One region of the Roseibium album genome, then DNA from elsewhere that is predicted to be linked to it. Evidence: riboswitches for the same ligand, from Rfam matches in the RefSeq annotation. Region 1 holds a riboswitch; the other holds the start of a gene.
What was found. A riboswitch is a leader RNA that binds a small molecule or an ion and turns the genes downstream of it on or off. The one in region 1 is predicted to bind FMN.
Positions count from the first base shown of each region.

Region 2: another riboswitch for FMN. It lies ahead of ACO6TI_RS22710 (DMT family transporter); the one in region 1 lies ahead of ACO6TI_RS17600 (6,7-dimethyl-8-ribityllumazine synthase).

Region 1 is NZ_OZ247583.1:3,863,544-3,870,888, reverse strand. Features, by position in the region: gene ACO6TI_RS17625 (SDR family oxidoreductase) at 1-344, opposite strand, end outside; gene ACO6TI_RS17620 (CDP-alcohol phosphatidyltransferase family protein) at 429-1,235, opposite strand; gene ACO6TI_RS17615 (phosphatidylserine decarboxylase) at 1,310-2,014, opposite strand; gene ACO6TI_RS17610 (LysR family transcriptional regulator) at 2,458-3,369, opposite strand; gene ACO6TI_RS17605 (hypothetical protein) at 3,466-3,657, shown strand; FMN riboswitch at 3,812-3,955, shown strand; gene ACO6TI_RS17600 (6,7-dimethyl-8-ribityllumazine synthase) at 4,030-4,464, shown strand; gene ACO6TI_RS17595 (ABCB family ABC transporter ATP-binding protein/permease) at 4,510-6,462, opposite strand; gene ACO6TI_RS17590 (ArsR/SmtB family transcription factor) at 6,500-6,883, opposite strand; gene ACO6TI_RS17585 (LysM peptidoglycan-binding domain-containing protein) at 7,023-7,345, opposite strand, start outside.
Region 2 is NZ_OZ247583.1:4,969,622-4,976,966, reverse strand. Features, by position in the region: gene ACO6TI_RS22730 (HAD hydrolase-like protein) at 1-350, shown strand, start outside; gene ACO6TI_RS22725 (RNA ligase family protein) at 681-1,499, shown strand; gene ACO6TI_RS22720 (AAA family ATPase) at 1,486-2,655, shown strand; gene ACO6TI_RS22715 (hypothetical protein) at 2,684-2,920, shown strand; FMN riboswitch at 2,972-3,125, shown strand; gene ACO6TI_RS22710 (DMT family transporter) at 3,203-4,117, shown strand; gene ACO6TI_RS22705 (acylphosphatase) at 4,198-4,482, shown strand; gene ACO6TI_RS22700 (NAD-dependent epimerase/dehydratase family protein) at 4,626-5,846, shown strand; gene ACO6TI_RS22695 (glycosyltransferase) at 5,857-6,723, shown strand; gene ACO6TI_RS22690 (NAD-dependent epimerase/dehydratase family protein) at 6,725-7,345, shown strand, end outside.

The DNA of each region.
Region 1 (7,345 bases):
GTCAGATTGGTTGCGATGACCTGATTCCAGTTTTCAAGGCTCAACTCCGGAAGCGGCCCCATCTCACCCATCATCCCGGCATTGTTGAAGGCCCCGTCGAGCCTGCCGAAGGTCTCAAGCGTTGCATTTACGGAGGCTTCGGCGAAGTCGGGATCGCAAACGTCTCCGGCAAATATGGCGACACGCCCGGACGCGTCAGGCAACGACGCCCTTACCTCCTCCAGACGTTCCCTGCGCCGTGCAGCAAGGACAAGATTGGCACCTTCCTCTGCAAAAATCTTAGCTGCAGCCGCACCGATCCCGCTGCTCGCGCCCGTAATCAAAATGGTTTTTCCGTGTAACATCTCTGCTTCCTCATGATTGTGAGGCCGCCTAAATGAACCAGAAAACTTCTTCGAAAAACCCGATTTGCGAGGACCGCAATCGCCTCAACCGCCATGATCCTTGTCGCGATCGGCAATGTTGTCGAGATCGGTATCACATTCGTCCCCGTCGTCATCGAGGCTGAGTGTTTCATCAGCCAGGACAAGTTTGCGATGTGCACGCCACGACATGGGGATGGACAGCAGATAGAGAACCGCAGCTCCTGCCAGCATGCGGAACGGATAGCTGACCGTAAGCGCAACGATCAGAACTGCAAGGACAATCAACGGCAAAACGAAATCGCGACGGACCCTGGTGCCGATTGTCTTTCCCGAATAGGTGGGCAACCTGCTGATGACCAGAAATGCAATCGCAATCGTGTAGGCGGCCACGAAGGCGGTATCTGCAAACCAGTGCGGAAACAGGCCCAGAAAATCGAGATACAGCGGGAGAAGAACCGTCAAGGCGCCTGCGGGAGCAGGAACTCCGGTGAAGAACCTGGAAGTCCATGCGGGTTTGCCGGGATCTTCCAGTGCAACATTGAAACGCGCCAAGCGCAACGCCATCGAAATGGCGAAGATCAGCGCTGCAATCCAACCCAGGTTGCCCGCATCCTTGAGCAGCCAGAGATAGAGCATCAATGCCGGAACGACACCGAAATTGACAAAGTCGGAAAGGGAGTCCAGCTCTGCACCAAACTTTGACGTCCCCTTCATCATGCGTGCAACACGCCCGTCGAGACCATCCAGGACCGCAGCAACGAGCACCGCACCGACAGCAAATTCCCAGCGATCGTCAAACGCCATTCGGACGGCTGTCAATCCGGAGCAAAGTGCCAGCAATGTCACCATGTTGGGTACGATCAGGCGCATCGGAACACGGCGGAACCGCGGCGTTCGGCGCTCTCGATTTTCCCCGTTTTCTGGACTGTCCGACACCGCTGACCTCAGCTCACGCGAGTCAAAGGTTGCGCCGGTGCCTGAGGTTGAGTCAGATCGGCCAGAACAGTTTCACCCGCGATCATGGTCTGACCGATCGACACTTTCGGCTGTGTGTCTGCGGGGAAATAGACATCAAGTCGCGAACCGAAACGGATCAGTCCGAAACGTTCCCCGGCAGAGATTGACTCACCTTCGCGAACAAAACACACGATCCGGCGCGCAACCAGTCCGGCAATCTGCACGACGCCGATACGGGTGCCGCCCATCTCGATTACCAGCCCGTTACGCTCATTGTCGTCGCTTGCCTTGTCGAGTTCAGCATTCAAAAACTTGCCTGCGCGATAGGCCACGCGCGAGATCGAGCCTCCCACTGGTGCACGGTTCACATGGCAGTTGAATACATTCATGAAGATGGAAACACGCATCAGCGGCTCAGTGCCGAGTTCCAGCTCTGCAGGCGGGAGGGCGTGTCCGAGAAGGCTGACAACTCCGTCTGCGGGAGAAATCACAAGACCTTCACCAACAGGCGTCACCCTTTTGGGATCGCGGAAGAAATAGCAGATCCAACCAGTCAACAGGAGGCCGATCCAGAACAGCGGGTCGATAAACCAGCCAACAACCAGCGTTGCGACGAGCGAAATTGCTATGAAAGGCCAGCCTTCCCGGTGAATCGGGACCATGGCTTTGGTGACGGAATCGACTATCGACATCAAGACTTTCCGAATTCAGAACGGGAACGGCTCATTCCCGGACAATTGCTGCCCGAAGTCGCGACGAGCCGACACGCACCCGTTGCGCTTCCTTGTTCCTCAGCTTCTAGAGACTTTTTCGGTCCCTGAGAACAGTTATTTCCCAAACGCGTGACTTATTCACTCACTCGAACGCTTCCAACATCCTGATGCAATTGGGCTTGACCTACCCGGTGCACGACACAGGCACAAATATCGCAGTGAAGGAAAAGGCAATGTTGCCGGAGGTCCTTGGTCTATTCGCCTATTCGAAACCACAAGCTTCCATGCTCGTTGCGATCGCTCGGAAGGCCTCGTCGACATTGAGGCAGCCGGATTCCCTCGGCCGACTGGGCGACAACCGAACAACCGATCGCAAGAACCTTGAGCCTTCGTCTCCTAACCGACTCTCGTTCCAGAGTTCTCTATTTTTCCCGGTATTCAGTTTCCCAATAGGCCGGTCTGCCGTATTTCGAGATCAGAAAATCAACCAGTGCGGTGACTTTGGGTGGAATGAACCTGGCGGGCGGATAGACAGCATAAATGTTGCCGGTGCGGGAAATCGGATAGTTCTCCATCACCGCGACAAGATTACCGTCACGAAGGTCCTCCCACACATGTGCCAGCGATTTCACGGTCAGGCCAAGCCCGTAGATGGCCGCGTCATAGGCAAAGTCGCCACTATCTCCGGAGATTACCGGATCCTCGAGATGATAACCGATTTCCCCTTCAGGGCCCTCGAAATACCAGACGGGCATCGGGTCAAAGCCAACACAGTCGTGGTTGCGCAGATCGTCCGGTGTCTTCGGCGCTCCCTTTCTCGCTATGTATTCGGGACTGGCACACAGCACTCTCGGGTTTCCACCCAGCTTTCTTGCAATCAGGCTGGAATCCGGCAACGGCGCTCCCCTGATCGCCATATCGTAACCTTCCGCCACCAGGTCCACGATCCGGTCGGTCATGTCGACTTCCAGCCTGAGTTCCGGATAAAGTTGCCTGAATTCAGGAAGATAAGGCAGAATGTGTTTACGGCCGAAGAATACGTTGAGCGACATGCGCAACATTCCGCGGGGCGTATCTTCCGCGGCGTCGATCAGTGCACGGGCGCGATCCATTTCACCCAGTGCGTTGCTGGTATGGCGCAAAAAGACCTGACCGGCCTCTGTCAGTCCCGTGCGCCTGGTTGTGCGGGCAACCAGTTGGGAACCGAGTTCCTTTTCCAGGTTGCTCAGGCGACTGCTGGCAGCTGAGGGAGACAAGCCGAATTCCCGGCCAGCCGCAGACAGGCTGCCGAGTTCAGCCACACGTTTGAAAAATTTCAGATCGTCAAGTCGCATTATTCGAAACTTTCGAAAGATATGTTCCAGATTACCCCAATTCTTCGAAACCTTGCAATATGAGAAAACAGGCTCACGAAACGAAAGGAGCCTGTCATGATGCATACTGGAGACATCTACGAAGAACGTGCCCGGACCGCCCGGCATCGGGAGTTGCGCGCTTTTGCAAGCGCCCTGTCGGGACTTCTCTTTCACGTTATTCCGGGCAGAAAAACCAAAAGAGTTGCCGGGTTCAGTTCCGCGGAACCTGCGAATGACCGGGTCTCGAACCGACGGCATGCCGCCTGATGGGGGCCTGCTCCACCCGGATACCGGATTGCCTGCCCAACCGACTTGTCCAGTCAACCTCACCGGAAGTGACAACACTGGTGCAAATAAACAAAACGTAAGACCATTTTTCTCATTCGGCGCTTGCCTTGAGACCTGCTGCCTGCCAGAAGAGCAGCATTCTCAGGGCGGGGTGGAAGTCCCCACCGGCGGTAAGCAGTGTGCTGCAAGCCCGCGAGCGCCTTCCATTCGGAAGGGTCAAGCAGATCAGGTGAGAATCCTGAGCCGACGGTCAAAGTCCGGATGAAAGAGAAACTGCGCTCAGACGGCATTCGCCGTCCGTGTCGTATGTGATCGCCTTGGGTGACGTGTCGCGAACCAGGGAGATCATCAATGACACACACCCGATATGCCTTCATCAAAGCCGGATGGCACTCCGATATCGTCGACCAGGCGCTCGTCGGCTTCCAGCAGGTCATCCCCGCGGACAGCATCGACGTGTTTGACGTGCCTGGTGCGTTCGAGATGCCGCTTGCCGCGAAAAATCTTGCGCAAACTGGAAAGTACGCAGCTATCACTGCGGCTGCCCTTGTTGTCGACGGCGGCATTTACCGGCATGATTTCGTCGCTCAGGCGGTGGTCAGCGGTTTGATGCAGGCTGGTCTTGAAACAGATGTTCCGGTCCTGTCTGTTTCGCTGACCCCACACCACTTCCAGGAAACGGATCATCACACGAAAATCTACAGGGAACATTTTGTGCTGAAAGGCCGTGAAGCGGCAGAAGCTGCCCTGAAGATCGGTTCGTTCCGTCAGCAGGTCAACGCCTGACGGATCTTCCGGGGGGTGGCCCAGGCCACCCCTTCCCCAACGCCGTTATTTGGCGGGAATATAGTCCGCAGTCTGACCTCTCGTCACGATCCCCAGATCATCGTTTTCGCGAGCGGCCCGTAACCGCTCTTCCGCTTCGTCGGCTTCACGCTGACGCGCCCACATGGATGCGTAGAGACCGTCCTTGTCCAGCAGCTCGGTATGCGTGCCGCGTTCGGCAATCCGGCCGGCCTCCAGAACAATGATCTGATCCGCATTGACAACCGTCGACAGGCGGTGCGCGATGACAAGAGTAGTCCGGTTTCGCGCCACCTGGTCCAGTGCGGACTGGATTTCGCGCTCCGTGTGCGTGTCGAGCGCAGACGTTGCCTCGTCCAGAATAAGGATCGGCGGCGATTTCAGGATCGTCCGTGCAATCGCGACACGCTGTTTTTCACCACCGGAAAGCTTCAACCCGCGTTCACCGACCTCAGACGCATAACCCTGTGGCAGATTTTCGATGAAGTCGTGGATCTGCGCCATTCGGGCAGCTTCACGAACCTCCTCATCAGTAGCTTCCGGCCGCCCGTAGCGGATGTTGTAGGCGATGGTATCGTTGAAGAGCACCGTGTCCTGCGGCACCATTCCAATGGCATCGCGAACGCTCGCCTGCGTGACGTCTCGCACATCCTGGCCGTCGATTTCCACTGCTCCGTCCGTCACGTCGTAGAACCTAAACAGCAACCGGGAAATGGTCGACTTGCCTGCCCCCGACGGACCGACAATGGCAATCGTCTTTCCGGCCGGCACCTCGAAATTGATGCCCTTCAGGATGTGACGGTCGGCGTCATAGTGAAATTTGACGTCCTTGAAGACAATCTTTCCAGCAACAGCCTTCAGCGGCTCTGCACTCTCCTTGTCCATTATTTCCGCAGGAACAAGCAACAGGTCGAACATGGCTTCTATGTCCGCCAGCCCCTGCCGGATCTCACGATAGAGAAAACCGATGAAATTCAACGGTATGGAGATCTGCATCAAAAGCGCGTTGATCAGGACAAAGTCACCGATATTCTGCTCACCGGTCATCACCGCCTTTGCCGAAAGGGCCATACAGGCGGCCATGCCGAAACCGAGTATTACCGTCTGACCCAGGTTGAGCCAGGCAAGTGATGTCCAGGTTTTTGTCGCGGCCGTTTCGTATTTCGCCATCGAGGCGTCGAAGCGCGAAGCTTCCATTTTTTCGTTGCCGAAATACTTGACCGTCTCGAAATTCAACAGGCTGTCGATTGCCTTGGAATTGGCCTCTGTATCGCTGTCGTTCATCTCCCGGCGAATTTCGATACGCCAGTTTGAACATTTGATGGTGAACCAGACATAGGCAACGATCATCACTGCCACGATCACGACATAGAAGAAACCGAACTGGTACCAGATGACAGCCGCCATGATGGCGAATTCGAATACGGTGGGAACGCCATTCAGGATCGTGAAGCGGACAATCGACTCGATACCCTTGACCCCGCGTTCGATAACCCGGCTGAGACCGCCTGTGCGGCGTGCCAGATGGAATCGCAGGGAAAGCCTGTGCAAGTGCCGGAAAGTCATGATCGCGAGCTGGCGCACGGCATGTTGCCCGACCCGCGCAAAAAGCGCATCGCGCAACTGGTTGAAGGCGACCGCCAGGACACGGGCTGCGTTGTAAGCCAGCACAAGCATGACCGGGGCGACCAGAAAGGAAGGAAGTCCGGCGGTTTCGCCCGTCAATGCGTCGGTTGCCCAGGCAAAGAAATAGGGCGAGAGAACCGTAATGAACTTTGCGATGATCAGGGCGAAAACAGCGAGCAGAACACGACGTTTGAGATCCGGACGATCGGAAGGCCAGATATACGGCCAGAGATTGGAAAGTGTCTCAAATGTGCTCCCCTCGTCCGCGCTGACGACCTTTTGAGAATGGGAACTTTGGCTGCCTGCAGCCGCATCGGCAGAGCCTTGCGGTGAGGTGGCTGATTGATCGGTCAAACGTTATCTCCAGGACCGCGAACGGCAGTCCATTTCTTCAGTCTTTTTTGAGTGGCACCGGCACGGCAGCGTCAGAGGGCAACGGTTTCAGAGAATTGAGATCCTGCCAGAATTCCTTCGAGCAATGCTCCGCCCGCTTCAGTTTCTCGCGGTTCAAGAGATAGTGGCAATTTCGGCCCCGGGCATCGCAGATCAACAGTCCGGCATCCTTGAGTACCTGCAGGTGCTGTGAGACGGTCGACTGAGCCAGGGGAAGATGATTTACGATCTCGCCGCAGCAAGCCTCTTCCTGCGTGGCCAGCTGCTTGATGATTGCAATGCGCGCCGGATGGCCGAGCGCACGAAAGATTGCGGCGAGCTCCTCACAATTCGACAGGCACTTCCTGTTGTCGTTTGTCGACGGACATTCCGTCTCGCTCATCGGCCTGCTCCCACGCTCACGCGTTCGTGTCTTATCGTAGATATGCGATGAATGGATCAAAAAACAAGGGGCTAAAGGAGATCGGCAGGAAACCCGTCAGGGCTCCCTGCCATTTCAACTTCATCGCCCAGACTGCGGCCTAGCCTCTGTTGGCGTTGCCACTGCTCCTGTCCGGCCAGTTCAGATCGCCTTCAGGGGTCAGGAACACCTGCCCGGGATAGATCAGGTCGGGATCTCTTATCTGGTCCTGGTTCGCCTGGTAGATCGTCGTGTAACGAACACCATCACCATAGAGCCGCCGCGAAATGCGCCACAGGTTGTCGCCCTTGCGGATTATGACGACCGGAAGAGACTTCTGGACGTCCGCGCCCTGGCTCCCCTGCCCGCTGCCCGCACCGGTGGCCACGACCTTGGTCAGAACAATCTGCTTGTCCTGTTCCTTTTCGAAGGTCACGGCTGCCC
Region 2 (7,345 bases), 1.1 Mb from region 1:
TTGATCTCCACGTGTGTACCTCGAAGCCGCATGCCTATGCGGGAAAAATTGTCGAACATTTCGACATGATGCCGCATTTCGGCAAGGTCTACGGTTCCGAATTGAGCGGACACCGGTCCGCCAAGGCAGACCTTATCGCCCATATTCTGGAAGAAGAGAGACTATCTGCCGCGCAAACGTTGATGATCGGTGATCGAAAGCATGACCTTATCGGGGCAAATGCGAACGGCGTTGCCGGTATCGGTGTTCTCTGGGGCTATGGAAGTCGTGAGGAACTGGAAGGGGAAGGGCCGGTTCTGGTCGCGGCAAAGCCCTCCGAAATCCTGCAACACGTGCAGAAAGCGGCTTGATTCCAGACGTTCCATCCGGAAAGTGCAAGATTTTGTCTGTTGCCAATTCTCCTCATGTTGCAGGCAATTGGACATTGCAGACCATGTCCGGCTTTTCGCAACACTCTGATCATTGTAGAAGAGCAGGGACAAACAACTCGAATTTTTGAGCATTCAAGATGTAATCCGCTCGCGCACTTTGCCAAAAACAAGTCGATCCGAAAGATAGGGATTGACGATTTTGCAATACCGGACGTCAGACCAGACAAGTTGTTCAACGCCTGTTAATACAGCGAATGATGACGCTTGACCAATTGGGTTGATTTTGTCCGGACAAGATCGAGCGATATCATGGAACTTGTGAAATACCCGCGTACGCGGCACCTGGAGGGGTCGCGTCTTCAGCAGGGTGACATTGGAGAAGACAAGCCTGTCACAGAACTGGCGGGCATACCCGTTGTTGTCGAAGAAAAGATCGACGGTGCCAACTGTGCTGTTTCCTTCAGTGCAAATGGAGAACTGCGCCTTCAAAGTCGCGGCCACTACCTGACCGGCGGTCATCGCGAACGCCATTTCAACCTCCTCAAAACATGGGCATCCATTCACGCTTCGGCATTCCGCGAAGTGCTTGGAACGCGGTACATCATGTTTGGTGAGTGGCTCTATGCCAAACATACGAGCTTCTACGATCGGCTGCCGCACTACTTTCTCGAGTTTGATGTCTACGACCGGGAAGAAGCCCGTTTTCTCAGTACCACTGGTCGAAGAAACCTGCTCGGAGGGCTTCCCGTCATGCCGGTGCCAGTTGTTCATGACGGACAACTGACCTCTGCCGCGCAAGTGGAGAAACTGGTGAAGCCGTCTCTCTACAAGTCGGCGGAATGGCAGGACGCCTTGAGCCGGGCGGCGGAAGCCTCGAAAAACCGGCTTGATATGGTCGACCAGCAAACGGAAGACAGCGATCTCGCGGAAGGTCTCTACATCAAGACGGAAGATGAGAGATTTGTTCTGGACAGGTTCAAATTTGTCAGGGGAGGGTTCATCCAAACTCTCTCAGATTCCGACAGTCACTGGCAGTCGCGACCGATCCTGCCCAATCAACTTGCCGATGGCATTGATATCTTTGCGGCGGTTCTGGGTGTGAAAGGAGCGTATGATGAGCACGAGTAAGCCTGCTCGGACCTCCTATGAGACCCTCCTTGAACTTGTACCGACCGCGCCGGTATGGAAGGTGGACTGGCAGCGGATTTGGCCGCTCTGGCAACATCTCGGTGCCCTGGACAGTTGTCCCCAGGACCCGCACCATCACGGCGAAGGCGATGTCGGAACCCATACACGTATGGTCGTGGAGGCCCTGGTGTTGCTGCAGCGTTGGCGGGACCTTTCAACCATGCAACGCTCCTGCGTTTTCTGGGCTGCGGTTTTGCACGACATAGGCAAGCCGGCGACTACGAGCTTTGAGGAAAATGGTCGCATTTCGTCGCGGGGGCATTCGAGGGTCGGTGCGCGAATCGCAAGGCATCTGTTGTGGGAAGCCGAAGCCCCGTTCGATTGGCGGGAGCAAGTCTGCGGATTGATTGTCTGCCATCAGATTCCATTCTGGCTTATCGAACGGGAAGACTGCCAAAGGCAGGCCATCAAGACCTCCTGGAAATGCCAGGCTGACCTTGTTTGTCTTCATGCCGAAGCCGACGCAATGGGTCGCATTTGTGCAGATCAGCGGTCCATTCTGGACAACGTTGCCCTGGCCGAACAGCTGTTTGAGGAAAACGGCAGTCTCCGCGAGCCGTTTGCCTTCGCCAATGACGAGAGCCGTGTTGCTTTTTTTGAAAAACAGGATCGGGATCCTTTTTTCGAAGCCTACGAAAGCTTCAAATGCAATGTCACCCTCATGTCGGGACTGCCCGGTGCGGGGAAAGACACCTGGATCCGGTCAAATCGACCTGACCTGCCTGTTGTCAGCCTCGATACGATTCGAGAAAGCATGGGCGGGCGGGCGACCGGCAACCAGGGAAGGGTGATACAGGCCGCCTACGAACTGGCGCGCTCTTATCTGCGAAAGGGACAGGACTTCGTCTGGAATGCCACCAACATCTCCGAACAACTCAGGGGCAAACCCATCCGTTTGTTCAGAGAATACGGCGCTCGCGTCGAAATCGTCTACGTGGAGCCATCATTGGCCGTGCTTTACGATCAGAACCGGAACAGGTCTGCGGCCATACCGGATACCGCATTGACCAATCTTGTGCAGAAACTTGAACCACCGGGTGAGACAGAAGCGCATGAGGTAATTCGGAATGTCGAGCACTTCTACATGATGTCGTAGATCGGGAAAGCCCGGCTACCGGAGTTGAGTGGCCACAGGTTTGTCCGGGCAGACCTGTGGCACATACTCCGGCGGCAAAGTGTTGTCTGCTGCAGACATGGCGAAGATCGGTGATCGGACACATGACCCTATCGGCGCAAATGAGAACGGCGTTGCCGGTATCGGTATTTTCTCGGGCGATGGAAGTCGAACAGAATTCGAAGCCGAGAATCCGGTTCTGATTGCCAAGAACCCTACCGATATTTCAGTGATACTGAAAAAGTAGCCCGACTGGCATTGTCACTCATGCTTTTCCCGGATAGATAAGCCGTAAGAGAACAGTTCTCGGGGCGGGGTGAAAGTCCCCACCGGCGGTATCAGGGAAACCTGGAGCCCGCGAGCGCCTTGGCAGGTTCAGCGAATGCCGAGGGTCAGCAGATCCGGTGAGATGCCGGGGCCGACGGTTATAGTCCGGATGATAGAGAACTTGGTTACGGTCCGACTTTCGGATCCGCTGACACGTGTCTTTTGAGACTGTTCTGGACGAACAACTGGAACGAGATGGACAATGTCGGCACAATACAATTTTTCCTCCAGGAAACCGCTGTTCGCAGCATTGGCAATGGTCGGGGCGGGCGCGTCCTTCGCACTTGTCAACGGTGCCCTTCAGGCATCGACGATGCAACTCGGGGTGTCATCGACTTCCGCAGCTTTCTGGCAATATGCAATCGGCCTGGCCGTGGCGTTGCCCTGGGTTTTGCGTCGCGGTGTTACCGCCTTGAAAACACAACAAATCGGCTGGCATCTGTTCCGCGGTTTTCTCGCGGTGATCGGAATCCAGTTGTGGGTCGCCGGCCTTGCACGCGTTGAGATCTGGCAGGCCATCGCACTCGTCATGACATCCCCTTTCTTCGTCATCATTGGCGCGAAACTGTTCTTTCAAGAGCGCGTTGGCCCGGTTCGCTGGCTTGCGACCATCGCCGGCTTCGGCGGAGGAATGGTAATTCTCGAACCGTGGACCGAGACATTCAACTGGGGCGCGTTGCTACCGCTCGGAGCCGCAGCGTTTTGGGCCGGAACATCTCTTGTGACGAAGAAACTTACGGCAAGTGAGAATGCGGATTCGATAACGGTCTATCTGCTTCTTCTTTTGACGCCGGTAAACGCCCTCCTGGCATTGGGCGAAGGAGGCCTCGTGCCACCGGGGGCAGCGCTGTGGCTGTTGGTCGGCGCCGGTATCCTGACGGTTCTGGCAAACTACCTTTTGACACTGGCCTATCAGAGTGCGGACGCGGCGTTTGTACAGCCTTTTGATCATCTGAAGTTGCCGTTGAATATCGCTGTCGGTTTCCTTGCGTTCGGTTTTGCTCCCACGGGTACCTTTTGGCCGGGAGCGCTTGTGATCGTCGGTGCGTCGCTGCTGGTCATGCTGGACGAGAAAAAACGAACGAGCTCCGAGATTGCTGCACCTGGCAAGCCTTGACCAGTTGCTATTGAACAAGTGACATTTCCGAACAAGGCGAGCTTGATTTACGATCTCCGCTTCCATTGGAAAGGGGTGCAATGTCTGACTTGTTGACCGTTCATGTGCTGATCGAAGGCCGGGTTCAAGGTGTCGGATATCGGGCCTGGTGTGCCGATGAGGCCATTGCCCGGGATCTGTCCGGCTGGGTGCGCAACTTGAAATCGGGAGCGGTGGAGGCGGTGTTTTCCGGTAACAAGGAAACAGTCTCGGATATGCTCGATGCCGTGTGGCACGGCCCGAGATTTGCCAGGGTAAGGACTGTGAACGAACTCGACGTTGTTGAGCCTTCAAACGGCCCGTTCGAGATCAGGGATACTGCGTAAGCGCCTGTGATTCCACCAAGTTGTGTATCAATTGGGAGATTTGGCATTGAATTGTCATTGAATTATCGCAATGATCTGATTTCTCGTGTGCAACAATCAGATCGGCGCTTTTGTTCTTTGCTGCCTAACTAGGGAGACTTCTCGTGAAGATTGCGATTCTCGGTGGTGACGGTTTCGTCGGATGGCCTACATCCCTGCATCTGTCCGATCAGGGCCACGAAGTTCATGTCATCGACAATCTGAGCCGCCGCTGGATCGATGCCGAGCTGGGTGTACAGTCACTCACTCCGATGGACTCCATCCAGGAGCGCACGCGCATCTGGAAGCAGGAGACTGGAAGGACAATCCATTTCCATCTGATCGACATTGCGGACGATTATGAGGTCTTCAAGGGCTGGCTGGCCGACAATCGCCCGGACGCGATCATTCATTTTGCCGAGCAGCGTGCTGCGCCCTATTCGATGAAATCGGACCAGCACAAGAACTACACCGTCAACAACAACGTCAATGCGACGCATCATCTGCTGAATGCGATGGTCGAGCTTGAACTTGACGCGCATCTGGTTCACCTCGGAACCATGGGTGTTTACGGCTATTCGAGTGTCGGTGCTGCCATTCCGGAAGGTTATCTGGATGTGGAAGTTGAGACGCTTTCGGGCGAGAAGGCCGCTCAGGAGATCCTTTATCCGGCCAATCCCGGGTCGATCTATCACATGACCAAGTGCCTCGATCAGCTTCTCTTCCAGTTCTATGCGAAAAATGACGGTCTCAGGATTACCGATCTGCACCAGGGAATCGTCTGGGGCACGCATACCGAACAGACACGGCGCCACAAACAGCTGATCAACCGGTTCGATTATGATGGCGACTATGGCACGGTGCTCAACCGGTTCCTGATCCAGGCAGCGATCGGTTATCCCCTGACCGTACATGGTACCGGAGGCCAGACCAGGGCCTTTATTCATATTCAGGATTCAGTACGCTGTATCGAACTTGCGCTGCAGAATTCACCTCAGCGCGGTGACCGTGTGAAAGTGTTCAACCAGATGACGGAAACACACCGCGTCAGGGATCTCGCGGAGCTGATTTCCCGTCTGACGGACGCAAAGGTCGCTTACTTGCCCAATCCGCGCAAAGAGGCAGCTGAAAACGATCTTGTCGTCAAAAACGGACAGTTTCTTCAGCTGGGCCTTGATCCGATCCGGCTCGAAGACGGCCTGCTTGAGGAAGTTGTCGATGTGGCCAAGGCCTTCGCCTACCGCGTCGACCGCAGCCGGGTGCCGGCGGTTTCGGCCTGGACACGGGAAATCGCCTCCGAAATCGAGCATGATCCGGAGCATCCGCGTCTGAAATCAGTTTCCTGAAGGCAGGCAGATGGTAAACGGACCTCAGTTCGATCGCCCGGCTGGTGCTCGCAATGCCTATGTGAGCCTCGTAACAAATCGGGACTACGTGCTCGGGGCAACGGCTCTCTTGAGATCGCTCCGCAGGACGAATACCGAAGCCGACCTGGTCGTGCTCTACACGCCGGGCGTCGATGATGAAGATCTTGTCGCGCTGAAGGCCTTCAAACCACGCCTGGGACGCTGCGATCGGCTGCCGACCTCCGGCGATTTCAACGAAAGGCACGAGAAAGGCCGCCTGCACAGGGCTGCGCCTTTCACGAAAGGTGGCAAGCCGGTCTTTCATACGCCGCTCGACAACTTCGTGAAACTCCGCCTGTGGCAACTTGCGGAATATGATCGCGTGGTCTTTATCGATGCCGACGCGCTGGTCCTGCAGAATTGCGACAGGCTGTTCGACTATCCCGAATTCTGCGCAGCTCCCAATGTTTATGAAGGACTTGCCGATTTTCACCGTCTCAACAGCGGTGTTTTCACCGCGCGGCCAAGCCTGGAAACTTATGAGAACATGCTGACGGCACTGGACCGGCCGGACGCATTCTGGAGGCGGACCGACCAGACTTTTCTGGAAAATCACTTTCCCGATTGGCACGGGCTGCCGGTTTTCTACAACATGCTGCAATATGTCTGGTTCAATCTGCCCGATCTCTGGAGCTGGAAGGAGATCCATATTCTCCACTACCAGTATGAAAAGCCGTGGCAGGCAGGGCACGACAAGGCCGAACGGCTTCGGCCGCTGATCGAACTCTGGCAGTCATTTGCGACGGGAGACGGCATGCCGGCGGATACGACCCGGTTGCCCGGTCCCGCGGATTGGGCCGAGCAACAGGCGTCCTGAGATGCATGTTCTGATCACCGGTGCAAGCGGAACGGTCGGGCGTTTTGTTGCCAGCCACATGCTTGGAAAAGGACACCGTGTCACGGCCCTTGGCCGGGCTCCGATCAAGGAATTGCCGGTCGCCAATTCTCCCTATGATCTTTCAGACCCCGCACCTGTGCTGCCCGCTGCAGACGTGGTCGTCCACTGTGCCCTACAGCATGAGCCGGGCAAGTTCCGCGGCGGTGAAGGGCAGGATCCGGAACGGTTCCGGCATCTGAATGTCGAGGGAACAAAGGCACTTTTCTCGGCAGCAAGAGAGGCCGGCTGCCGAAAGGCTGTTTTTCTTTCCAGCAGGGCAGTCTACGGGGATCATCGGGCTGGCGAGGTGTTGCTGGAAACCGACGATCCGTCGCCGGACACGCTTTATGGCAAGGTCAAGCTGGCCGGCGAAAAATTGCTGGCGGATTGTTGCGACGACGGATTTTACGGAACCGTGCTCCGAGCGACCGGCATCTATGGGCTTGCTCCCGGCGCATCATCTCACAAATGGTCCGGCCTGTTCGATGACTTTCTGTCCGGCAGTCCGGTCGATCCCAGATGCGGAACAGAAGTCCATGGCGATGACCTTGCCTCGGCGGTT